DNA from 3 places in the Bradyrhizobium sp. AUGA SZCCT0177 genome. Region 1 is predicted to be linked to each of the others. Evidence: predicted binding sites of a transcription regulator. Region 1 holds the regulator's gene; each other region holds the start of a gene.
What was found. Region 1 encodes PhoB, which activates phosphate uptake and scavenging genes when phosphate is short. Its sites were predicted from a motif close to TGTCATNNANCTGTCAT; they were not measured.
Positions count from the first base shown of each region.

Region 1 (4,127 bases):
TAGCGATCGACCACGGAAGCGAGCTTCTGTTTCAAGAGCAGCGACACTTTCTGCACGTGGTCGAAGAAGCCGGGTTTGAGCATCACGTCGAGCACCGCGTTGGCGGAGGCGATCGCCAGCGGGTTGCCGCCGAAGGTCGAGCCGTGCGAGCCCGGCGTCATGCCGGACGCCGCCTCTGCCGTGGCGAGACAGGCGCCGATCGGAAAGCCGCCGCCGAGCGCTTTTGCCAGCGACATGATGTCGGGGGTGACGCCGAGGCGCTTATAGGCAAACAGATCGCCGGTGCGGCCCATGCCGGTCTGCACCTCGTCGAAAATCAGCAGCAGGCCCTTGTCGTCGCACAATTGGCGGAGCGCCTTGTAGAACGCATGCGGCGCGCTGCGGACACCGCCCTCGCCCTGCACCGGCTCGATCAGGATGGCGGCGGTCTGCGGCCCGATCACCTTCTTCACCGCTTCGAGATCGCCATGCGCGACCTGGTCGAAGCCGTCCAGCGGCGGACCGAAACCTTCCAGATATTTGGCCGAGCCGGTCGCCGCCAGCGTGCCCAGCGTGCGGCCGTGGAACGCGCCCTCGAAGGTGACGATGCGGTAGCGCTCGGGATGTCCCTTGGCGGCGTGATAGCGGCGCGCGACCTTGATCGCGCATTCCATCGCTTCCGCGCCGGAATTACAGAAGAACACCAGATCGGCAAAGCTCTGCTCGCACAGCCTTGCTGCAAGCTTGTCGCCGTCCGGACTCCTGAACAGGTTCGACATGTGCCAGAGCTTGGTGGCCTGCTCCTGCAAGGCTGCGACCAGATGCGGATGGCAGTGGCCGAGCGCATTCACTGCCACACCCGAGGTGAAGTCGAGATAGCGCTCGCCTGACGTCGAGATCAGCCACGCGCCTTCGCCGCGTTCGAAACCGAGATCGACTCTCGCGAATACGGGAAGCAGATGCGACGGGGCGCTGTTGGTCATGGCTATCACTGACGGTTAGAGACCGGCCACATAGCGTGCATTGGCGCGAACGCGGCACAGCCGGTCTTGCGAAAACAAAACGTGCCGCCTTTTCGGGGCGGCACGTGACAGGCATTCTATGCTGGCTTTGGACCGTGTCAACACGCCGAAATCCGCTTGTTTTGAGCATGATCTCCGGGCAAGCGCCTTGCGCTTGTCCCGAGGGAAAACCGGCGTCCACTTTTCCGGATCATGCTCGAACCGCTTCCCTGCGGTGCAAGATAAAGCAATCCGTAGCATTCCGGTGCCGTGGAAAACTCCAATTACAATGCATAAATACCGGAACATGTGGACGCACGGACGCGGACTCTTGCGCCAGAGTCCCGCCATATTGTAGCGTCTGGGCTGTCGGGTACGACATCTCGTGCGGAAGTACTGACCCCTAGAGTCCATTTTGTAAGGCGTAAACGTTCGGGCGGCTTTTTTGCGCCCGGCGAGGGCTAAGGGATTCTGCCCGCTGGGATTTTTGAGAATTGGCATCGCCAGCGCTGCCCCCGGTTTGGCCGGCTCTGTGCGAAGGGAAGAATGCGATGACGGTATTGACCTGGTCCGACGAGCGCGTCGAGCAGCTTAAAAAGCTCTGGGAGGGCGGACTTTCCGCCAGCCAGATCGCCGCGGAACTCGGAAATGTGACGCGAAATGCAGTGATCGGCAAAGTGCACCGGCTGGGTCTCTCCGGCCGTGCCAAGAGCCCCTCCTCGGCCGCGCCGCGTCAGCGCAAGGCGCGCCCCGCCCAGCAGATGATGCGGGTGGCGCGCCCGGTGTCGCGCGGTAACACCGCGCTGGCCCACGCCTTCGAGGTGGAGATGGAGCCGGATCCGGTCGCCTACGACAATGTGGTGCCGATGAGCCAGCGGCTGACGCTGCTCGAATTGAACGAGGCCACCTGCCACTGGCCGATCGGCGACCCCTCCAGCTCGGAATTCTTTTTCTGCGGCGGCAAGGCGCTCAGCAGCCTGCCCTATTGCGCGCATCACTCGCGCATCGCCTATCAGCCGGCCTCCGATCGCCGCCGCCCGGCGCCGAAGCCGACCAGGTAAGAGCTGCGCATCAGCTACGCGGAAAATATCCGCTGTCGTCCCTGCGAACGCAGGGACCCATAACCACAGGCGATCGTGGTTAGGCTTGGCTGGAGCTCCAGCTCGCTTCAAAAATCGATACTTGTGGTTATGGGTCCCGGCCTTCGCCGGGACGACGATGGAGTATTGGCTACTCCACCTTCGCGAACCGATCATCCAGCGCGTAGCCGGCGCCGCGCACGGTGCGGATCGGGTCCTGTTCGCGGCCGGGGTTGAGCAGTTTGCGCAGGCGGCCGATATGGACGTCGACGGTACGCTCGTCGATGTAGATGTCGCGGCCCCAGACGCTGTCGAGCAGTTGCTCGCGGCTGAACACGCGGCCGGGATGTTCCAGGAAAAACTCCAGCAGGCGATATTCGGTGGGGCCGAGATCGATCGGACGGCCCGAGCGCGCGACGCGGCGCTTCTCGCGGTCGAGTTCGATATCGCCATAGGTCAGCACGGTGGCCAGCCGCTCCGGGCTCGCCCGCCGCAACAGGCCCTTCACCCGCGCCAGCAGCTCCGGCACCGAAAAGGGTTTTACGATGTAGTCGTCGGCGCCGGTCGCCAGCCCCCGCACCCGTTCGCTTTCCTCGCCGCGCGCGGTCAGCATGATGATCGGCAGCGCCTTGGTCTCCGGCCGCGCCCTTAAGCGGCGGCACAGTTCGATGCCGGACAGGCCCGGCAGCATCCAGTCCAGCACGATCAGGTCGGGCACCCGCTCCTTCAACCGTGTATCGGCGTCGTCACCGCGGGCGACGGTTTCGACCTCATAGCCTTCGGCATCGAGGTTGTAGCGCAGAAGCGTGGTGAGCGCTTCCTCGTCTTCAACCACCAGAATGCGTGCGTTCATCTATGTAAGCCTCTTGTGTTTTGACGCGCTGTCGATACGCGAAAAACGTCTCTCGTTCCGCTGTCAGTTCAGTAACTAGTTTCCCGGCACAGTCGTGGCGAAATTCGTCATGTCGCCCTTCGGGCGCTTGTCGAGGATCTGCTGGCCTTCGATCATGTAGAACACGGTCTCGGCGATGTTGGTGGCATGGTCGCCGATCCGCTCGATGTTCTTGGCGCAGAACATCAGATGGATACAGAACGAGATGTTGCGCGGATCTTCCATCATGTAGGTCAGGAGTTCGCGGAACAGCGAGGTGCAGATGGCGTCGACTTCCTCGTCGCCCTTCCAGACCGCCATCGCCGCCGGCAGGTCGTGCGACGCGTAGGCGTCGAGCACGGACTTGACCTGCGACTGCACCAGATCGGTCATGTGTTCGAGACCGCGGATCAGTTTCAGCGGCTGGAAATCGTTCTCCAGCGCCGCGACGCGCTTGCCCATGTTCTTGGCGAGGTCGCCGATCCGTTCCAGATCGGTGGCCACCCGCATGGCGCCGACGATCTCGCGCAGGTCGATGGCCATCGGCTGGCGGCGGGCAATCGTCAGCACCGCGCGTTCCTCGATCAGGTGCTGCAGGCGGTCGATCTCGGCGTCGGAGGCGACGACGCGTTTTCCGAGCGCAACGTCGCGCCGGATCAAGGCATCGACGGATTCGGTGATCATGCGTTCAGCAAGGCCGCCCATTTCGGCGACCAGGCGGGTCAATTCCTGAAGATCGCTGTCGAACGCCTTCGCGGTATGCTCTGAAGCCATTGTCTTCTCCTCGCGATGTGCGCTTAGCCGAACCGGCCGGTAATGTAATCCTGGGTGCGTCGATCGCTCGGCGAGGTGAAAATCTTGTTGGTGTCGTCGAATTCGACCAATTCACCGAGATACATGAAGGCGGTCTTGTCCGAGACGCGCGCCGCCTGCTGCATGTTATGGGTCACGATGGCGATGGTGTAGTCCTCCGCCAATTCTGTGATCAATTCCTCGACCTTGGCGGTCGAAATCGGGTCCAGCGCCGAGCAGGGCTCGTCGAACAGGATCACTTCAGGGCGCACCGCCACCGTGCGCGCGATGCAGAGCCGCTGCTGCTGGCCGCCGGACAGGCTGAGGCCCGATGCATTCAGCTTGTCCTTGACCTCGTTCCACAGCGCACCGCCACGCAACGCCTTTTCGACGCGGCCGTCCATC
Region 1 covers NZ_JAFCMA010000022.1:133,643-137,769, reverse strand. Annotated here, with positions in the region: gene JQ597_RS24770 (aspartate aminotransferase family protein) at 1-962, opposite strand, end outside; gene JQ597_RS24765 (GcrA family cell cycle regulator) at 1,532-2,041, shown strand; gene phoB (phosphate regulon transcriptional regulator PhoB) at 2,211-2,912, opposite strand; gene phoU (phosphate signaling complex protein PhoU) at 2,988-3,704, opposite strand; gene pstB (phosphate ABC transporter ATP-binding protein PstB) at 3,728-4,127, opposite strand, start outside.

Region 2 (4,127 bases), on a different contig from region 1:
GAGCCGGCCGGTCAGCGTCATGTGGAAACGAAACTCTTCCATCACGTAGGGATAGCCCCAGCGGTCGAGATGGGCGCGCTGCGCCGATGTCAGGCGGGAAGGATTGCGGCGCGCACGGTCCGCTTCGGTGAGCGGCGCGCGGAACGTATCGAATTCGCCGACGCAATCGGCCGCAAGGCGGATCAATTCCGCCGACGGATCAGCCGGGATTACCGCAATGAAGCCACTGATGGAGCCGACCGCCGGCCTGATGACCGGAATCGCCCGGGGCGTTGCGGCGAAGGCGGCACACGCCGCGAGGAGTTCGGCTTCAGTCCTTCCTTGTGCCAGCGAGAAGGGCGCCTTCAGCGTGGCGTGAAAGCCGTATTTGCGGGGATCGGCCGTCAGGTTGCGCCAATCCGGCGCAGCGCTGGCGACGTCTTCCGGAAACGGCAGGTCTTCGCCGCCAAAGGCGTCATAGCCAAGCATTTGCGCGCCGAAGCAATTGAGGTCGCTGGCCTGCGCCGGGGCGTAGTAGATCGCGTAACGCGGATAATTCGACATTGGCACAGGATACAGGATAGAGGCGTGTCAGGCGGCTGCAATCGCCTTGCGCGGAGCGAGGGTCGAGTTGCGCAGGCGGCCAGCTTCCGTCAGATGCACCAGCCGTCCCGCGGCCATGACGGCGACGACACGCGGCCGCAACGGCACCTTGTCATCAACGAAGATGATGTCGGCACGCTGGCCGGCGGCAATAACGCCGCGATCGGTGAGGCCGGCGGCCCGGGCGGGGGCCGACGATATCAGCTGCCAGGCCTCGGCCAGCGGCAGCACGCCATCGGCAGCGAGACGGAACGCTGCCAATAGCTGCGCCGGATAATAATAGTCCGACGCCAGCACCGAGCATAAGCCCTTGGCGATCATGTCGGACGCCTTGGTCCAGCCGGTGTGGCTGCCGCCGCGGACGACATTGGGCGCGCCGAACACGATGAAGTCGCCGGCCTCTGCCGCCTCGCGCGCGGTTTCTTCGTTGACCGGAAACTCGGCGATGCCGACGCCCTGCGCCCGAAACGCCTTCCGCATCTCGGGGCTTTCGTCGTCATGCGACAGCATGCGTACATTGGCGTCACGCGCCGCTTTCGCCAGCCGGGCGATTGAGGCCGGCACCTCGTGCGCGCGGCCAACGACGCTCGTCACCAGCAAATCGAACGCCTCGTTCGAAAGCCCGGTGCGTTCGACCATGCGGCTGCGCTTTTGCGGCTTGTCGAGGTTGGCGACCGTCCCATCCATGTGGTCGTTGAACGCGAACAGGTCGATGCGCCCATCCGACAACCATTCGCTGATCTCGGATTCGGCGTCGAGATTGTAGGTCTCGTGGCGCAGATGGAAGCGGGTGTCGGCCGAAAGCTGCGGCCGCATCGACTCGATTGCTTCCAGCAACCGCCTTGCGTTGTCGCCCGAGCGCAGGCCCGGCTCCCACGACCAGGTCGTGCCGTGGTAGACCGTGGTGATCCCGTTGCTGATCGCCTGCCGGTCGCTGTCACCAAGGGCGACGTCGATCGGGAAATCGACGCCCGGGCGCGGCATCATCTGCCGTTCAAACGCATCGCCATGAAGATCGACGATTCCCGGCAACACCAGCAAGCCGCCGGCGTCGATGCCCAGCGAAGCGCGCCCCCGGTCGGCGCCGATGGCGCTGATATCACGGCCTGCGATCCGCAGCGAGGTCTCGTGGATTTCGTGGCCGAGCAGGGCCCGGCCGCCTTCGATGAAAATGTCAGTCACGATGCTGCACCCTGATGCCTGATCTGCGCGCGGACGGAGCCCGCGCCTGCTTCGTATTTTGCCAGAAAATCCTCGACCGTGAGCTTGCGGAAATCGGGTAGGGCGCGGCGCAGCGTCTCATGGTCCCAATTCCACCAGGCAAGCTCGGCGAGCCGACCGGCGACATCTTCCGAGAACCGCCGTTTGATCGGCCGCGCCGGATTGCCGCCGACGATGGTGTAGGCCGGGACGTCCTTGGTCACGATCGCGCCGGCGGCGATCACCGCGCCGGTGCCGACGTTGCGGCCGGGCAGGATGATCGCGCCATGCCCGATCCAGACGTCATGGCCGATATGGATGTGGTGCGCGCGCCGCCATTCGAAGAACCCGGCGTCGTCGCTCTCGCCGGGAAAATAGGCGCTGGCCCGGTAGGTAAAGTGCGCCTGCGTCGCGCGGTGCATCGGGTGGTTGCCAGGGTTGATCCTGGTCATCGCCGCGATCGAGCAGAATTTGCCGATGGAAGTGTAGGTGATCTGGGCGTCGTTGACGACGTAGGAATAGTCGTCCATCGACACTTCATGCAGGATCGTGCGCGCGCCGACTTCGCAATAGGCACCAAGCTGGGCGTCGTGCAATTTCGCCGTGGGATCGACGGTCGGGTCGACTGAAAGCATTTTGCCGGCCATACGGGCGTCTCTCCGCGACAAAGATGGTGTCACGATGGCACCTCATCAACGGGCATGATGACATCTTCGTGACGGTTGCATGACTGATGTCGCGGGTGTTCGCGGGTGTGGACGGTCGCTGCACCGTGTCGCGGTTGTCACACAACTGTAAAATCCAATCGTTAGCGATGGTCCACGGTCGGGATTCTGGAGCATTGCATGCTGGTGGTGGAAGGTTTGACGTGCCGTTTCGGCACAAAAGCCGCAGTGGATGATGCGTCATTCTCGATCGCGCCCGGTAGCTTTGTCGGCGTGATTGGCCGCTCCGGTGCCGGCAAGTCGACGCTGCTGCGGATGATCAATCGCCTCGCTGAGCCTTCCGAAGGCCGCATCCTGTTCGAAGGCGTCGACGTCACCGCGCTGCGCGGCAAGGATTTGCGGCAATGGCGCGCCCGCTCGGCGATGATCTTTCAGCAGTTCAATCTGGTCGGCCGGCTCGACGTGCTGACCAATGTGCTGATGGGGCGGCTCGCCGAAATCCCGTCCTGGCGTTCGCTGACGCAAACCTGGCCCGAACGGGACAAGGCGCTAGCGATGTCGGCGCTCGAGCAGTTCGACATGGCTTCGCTTGCAGCCCAGCGCGCCGACCAGCTTTCCGGAGGTCAACAGCAGCGGGTCGCGATCGCGCGTGCGCTGGTGCAGGAGCCGGATATCATTCTCGCCGATGAGCCGATCGCTTCGCTCGATCCACGCAACACGCGGATCGTGATGGATGCGCTGCTGCGCATCAACAAGCATTTCGGCATCACCGTGATCTGCAATCTGCATTCGCTCGACCTGGCGCGGACCTATTGCGACCGCCTGATCGGCATGTCCGCGGGCCGCATCGTGTTCGATGGGGCGCCGGCGACGCTGACGGATCTCATCGCGCGCGAGCTTTACGATCTCGAAGCCAACGACGTCATGGGCGCTGCACCCGCACATGCGCCTGGTGGTGCTGCCGTCCCTGAGCTGGGCACTGCGGCGGCGGCCTGAGCGTTCTTCTGTAACAGGGCGGCCGATTGCAAACCTGCAAACGGCCGAAAAAATCAACACAACAAGAGGGCACACCATGATCAATCGTCGTATCGTTCTGGCCGGCGCAGCCGCGCTGGCGTTTTCGGCCTCCGCCGCCTCTGCGCAGGACTGGAAGGGCAAATATCCGGAACTGACCTTCGCCGTCGTGCCGGCGGAAAACGCCTCGGGCGTGACCGAACGCTGGGCACCGTTCGTCGCCTATCTATCCAAAGAGCTCGGCGTGAAGGTCACGCTGCGCATTGCCAACGACTACGCCGCCGTCATCGAAGGCCAGCGCTCCGGCAACATCCATATCGCCAGCTACGGCTCGGCGTCGTTCGCGCGCGCGCGGATGACCGGCGTCAAGACCGACGCGTTCGCTAACGACATCAATGCCGATGGCTCTACGGGTTATTACTCGGTGTTCTTCGTCAAGGCGTCGAGCCCGTACAAGAACCTCGACCAGCTGAAGGGCAAGAATCTCGCTTTGGTCGATCCGAATTCGACGTCGGGCAACAACGTGCCGCGCTTCGAGCTCGACAAGCTGGGCATCTCCGATGCCGACACGTATTTTGGCAAAGTCGTGTTCAGCGGCAGTCATGAGAACGCCATACTGGCGCTCACGCAGGGCACCGTCGAAGTCGCCGCCAATCAATGGACCAC
Region 2 covers NZ_JAFCMA010000002.1:217,326-221,452, forward strand. Annotated here, with positions in the region: gene JQ597_RS03390 (DUF1045 domain-containing protein) at 1-543, opposite strand, end outside; gene JQ597_RS03395 (alpha-D-ribose 1-methylphosphonate 5-triphosphate diphosphatase) at 571-1,764, opposite strand; gene JQ597_RS03400 (transferase hexapeptide repeat family protein) at 1,761-2,429, opposite strand; gene phnC (phosphonate ABC transporter ATP-binding protein) at 2,628-3,443, shown strand; gene phnD (phosphonate ABC transporter substrate-binding protein) at 3,520-4,127, shown strand, end outside.
Region 2: the regulator PhoB is predicted to act here: its motif matches at 2,498-2,514, upstream of phnC (phosphonate ABC transporter ATP-binding protein).

Region 3 (4,127 bases), on a different contig from region 1:
AACCGGGTTACGAGAAGGTGTGATGCAAAGGTTTCTGTTCCTCCTGCTGGCGTTGTTGCTGTCGCAGGCGGCGTCCGCGCAAGAGCTCACCCAGCGCCCGGTATCGCAGGACCCGGTATCGCTGCAAGACATGACCGGGCGACTGGAGAAGTCCGCGATCAACACGGCGAAGGTCGCGCCGAAGGGTGCGGCAAGAGGATCCTCGGTGGACTTCTCCTGGGCTTCCAGTCCCGAGGAACACCGCGCGCTGGCCAAGCATGTGCTCGTACTCGTCAGCGTGGTGACGCAGGACGCTGCCGAGCTGCCGCTGCGCCGGGTCTATGTGAATATCGACGGCCGCGAAACCGAACTGGTCAGGTTGAGCAGCCAGCTCAGCGGCGTCCGGAAAGGCTCGAAGACCTATTCGATGCTCGGGCCCTATCGTGAGGACGGCTTCTACCTCGCGCCTGCCGGCAGCATGATGGCAGACGGCTATCTGCAGGCCGATTTCGCGGTGCGGCGGAACGGTTTCAATCTCTACAAATTGCCGGGGACGCCACCGGATTTCATCAAGGCGGACAGCAATCCGCTGCCCGGGCCCGACGCCAAGCCGGAAATGCCGGTGCTCAAGGCGATGCTGCTGCGCGAGTACAAGGGCTTCGAATTGCCCGCAGCCCTGCGCTAGAATCCGGGCCAGCGGTCCGGACGCGGGTTTGCCGGATTAGCGGTACGCGCTCAGTAGCGCGCCGGTACGTACATCTCCGGCGGGACCGGACCGCGCTGGTAATCCGGATTGCGCACGCGCGGCGGCAGGATGACGGGGGTCTGCGGGACCTCGTTGTAGGGAATCTGTTCAAGCAGATGGGCGATGCAGTTCAGCCGCGCCTTCTTCTTGTCGACGGCCTCGACCAGGTGCCACGGCGCCTCGGCGATATGGGTGCGCTCCAGCATCGCTTCCTTGGCCTTGGTGTACTGCTCCCAGCGGCTGCGCGCTTCCACGTCCATCGGGCTGAGCTTCCACTGCTTCAGGGGATCGTGGATCCGCATGGTGAAGCGCAGATGCTGTACCTCATCGGTGATCGAGAACCAGTATTTGATCAGGACGATGCCGGAACGCACCAGCATGCGTTCGAATTCCGGCACCGAGCGGAAGAATTCCTCGACGTCGGCTTCGGTGCAAAATCCCATCACCCGCTCGACGCCCGCGCGGTTGTACCAGCTGCGGTCGAACAGCACGATCTCGCCGCCGGCCGGCAGATGCGAGACGTAACGCTGGAAATACCATTGGGTGCGTTCGCGCTCGTTCGGCGCCGGCAGTGCGGCGACCCGGCAGACCCGCGGGTTCAGCCGCTGCGTGATGCGCTTGATGACGCCGCCCTTGCCGGCAGAATCGCGTCCCTCGAAGATGACAACCACTTTCAGCTTCTGGTGCTGCACCCAGCTCTGCAGTTTGACCAGTTCGCCCTGCAGGCGGAACAGTTCCTTGAAATAAAGCCGGCGGTCGACGGTCTCCTCGGCGGAATGGCTTTCGAATTCGTTGGTCAGCGCGTCGAGGCGGTCGTCGTCGATCTCGAGTTCCAGTTCCTCGTCGAAACTGTCCATCATTTCCGCGTGGATGCGATCATGGATGGAGCCATTGACTGGTTTTTCGGTCATCAGAATACTCCGCCCAGGGAAGCGCAAAAGGAAATGCACGGCATCACCGTTAGTTTCAAATGCGCATGTCAGGGGTGTGACAGCGCGCGCCGGGCAAGGCGTTTTGACGTCTGTCGTTCAGGATTGCCGGAAACCCATGCGGAAGGCGCCCCAATGGCGGCCGCGCACGTGGATGGGCGAGGAGAGGTCTTTCATCAATACGAAATTGCCGCCGCCCATGTCGCGGCGGTAGGTCTGCAGCAGGAACGGTTTTGTGTTCGCCGCCACCTTCTTCACCGCGCGATCGCTGAACAGGCGGCGGTTGCGGCAATTGGCGTTGTTCCAGACGGGGTCGGGCCCCTGCGGCAGGCGGTAGTTCGGATTGTGGGTCGGCAGATAGCCGCCTTTGGCCCAGGCGACGCAGAACACGATGCGCGGATCGCTCTTCTGGATCGGATCCTGGATGGAAGGCAGCACGCGGTCGGTGAAGGCGACATAGTCGGTCAGATATTGCTTCGGATCGGTACCTGTTATTTCGCGGTATTTCTCGTCCATCAACTGCTCGACCGTGATCTCGCCGCGCGCGACGGCGGCCTCAAACGCGTCGGAAATCTGCTTTGCGGTGTCGATCACCACGCGGATCAACGGCGCATCCGAAGTCTCGACGCCGCTGTCGGCGATCAATGCGATCAGGCCTTCCGACAGTTCGAGCAGCTTCGCCACCCGTCCGTCGGCCTGCTTCAGCTCGCTGGAGGACAAATCGACGCCCTGGGCAAGCTGGCCGAGTTCCTCGATCACGCGGTCGCAATGGCCGAGATTGGACGTCGCGGCCTTGGCGACGCCGTCGATCTCATAGCCTACGGACGCGATGCCCTGGTGCACGCGCGCGATGATGCCGCTGATCTGCTGTGCGCCTTCACCAGCGCTCTTGGCGCGGAGCGAGGCGTCGCTGCTCTCGCCGATCAGGCTGCCGATCTGGCCGTCGAGATCGCGCATGGTCTCGGAAATCTGCTGCGTGGCCTGGCGCGTCCCCTCCGCCAGGCTCTTCACCTCGTTCGCGACCACGGCAAAGCCACGGCCGGCGGTTCCGGCGCGCGCCGCCTCGATCGTGGCATTGAGCGCCAAAAGGTTAGTCTGTTTCGCAATCGCCTCGATCGAGCCGGAAACTTTTGCAACCTGCGACAGGGCCGAGCCGACGGCGCTGAGCCGGGCCTCGATACGGCCGACCGCGTCGACGAGTTCGGCGATGTGCTTGACGGCCGTATCCACCGCGCTGCGCGACTGAACGATCTCTCCGACGGCTGCGGACGTGGTCGATTGCACCGCCTGCGATGCATTGGCGATGTCGCGGTTGGCCGAGACCATCGTCTGGGCCGTCTTCTGCAAGTGGTGGAACCGGTCCGACTGGTTCGCGACGCGGCTGGCGACCTCCTGGACGTTGCCGGCGATATCGGCAAGTTCCACGCCGAGCCCGCCGATGCGGTCGGCAAGCTGGTCAATGAGGCGTTCGGCCAGTGTCTGGTTGGAGTGAGTGTCCAGGACCGCACGCTGCACAAAGGACATGCTCGAGCTTTCTCCAATCAGAGCCGATGACCGGCCCACCGCGGCGAGCGCATTCCAATTCCAAGTCTAGAACGCGATTCGCGCCTTGGAGTCTTGCCTGAGAGCGAACTGGCGCATTTTCGAGCGAAGCATGCCCTCGGACTTGATCCGGGGGTTGATACCGGTTCGCGTCGGGAAAACGCGTCAATCAAGAATCTAGAGCCGGTAGGCCGTGCGGAAGCCGCCCCAGTGCCGACCCTTGACGCGGATCGGCACGTCGATCTCGCGCATCATCACGGTGTTGCCGTTGCCCATGTCGCGGGCGTAACTCTGCACCAGGTAGGCGCGCTGGTTGCGGCCGGCGGCGAGGCCCGCGGGATCGTTGAAGATGCGGCGGTTGCGGCTGTTGGCGGTGTTCCAGGTGACGTCGCCCGGACGTTGCGGATGCGAATAGATCTTGTTGTGAACCGGCAGATAGCCGTTGGTGTCGATGACAGCGCAGAACGCCATGCGCTTGTCTTTGGCGAGGAAGGCTTCCTGGAACGGTGGCAGCGCGCGGTCCGCCCAGTCCAGAATTTTGGTGCGGTGCTGCACCGGGTTGCTGCCGGATATTTCGACATAGTTGGTGTCGAACATGTCCTCGATCGAGATCGCGCCGCTGGCGACGCCCTGCTCGAAAATCCTGGTCAACGCGGCGCCTGCTTCCATGGCGCGGGTGACGAACTCGGTGTTCTCGTCGTGGATCGCCCACAATTTGTCTTCGATCGCCTCGCGCAAAGCGGCGTTCGGCCGCTCGAACTGCGCCTGCGCGCCGGCCTTGGAACGCTCGCTGATGCGAATTTTGCAGGCGCCGATATCCGGCAGCGTGGCGTCGAGGCTTTGGTTGGGCGTCAGCTTTTCGGCGTCGGGACCGCTGATCAGGATGCCGTCGATCGAAATCTCGTAGACCGGCGCCGTGATCAGGCCGCGCG
Region 3 covers NZ_JAFCMA010000014.1:54,403-58,529, forward strand. Annotated here, with positions in the region: gene JQ597_RS17825 (TIGR00282 family metallophosphoesterase) at 1-1, shown strand, start outside; gene JQ597_RS17830 (hypothetical protein) at 23-664, shown strand; gene ppk2 (polyphosphate kinase 2) at 715-1,635, opposite strand; gene JQ597_RS17840 (methyl-accepting chemotaxis protein) at 1,753-3,177, opposite strand; gene JQ597_RS17845 (methyl-accepting chemotaxis protein) at 3,373-4,127, opposite strand, start outside.
Region 3: the regulator PhoB is predicted to act here: its motif matches at 1,701-1,717, upstream of ppk2 (polyphosphate kinase 2).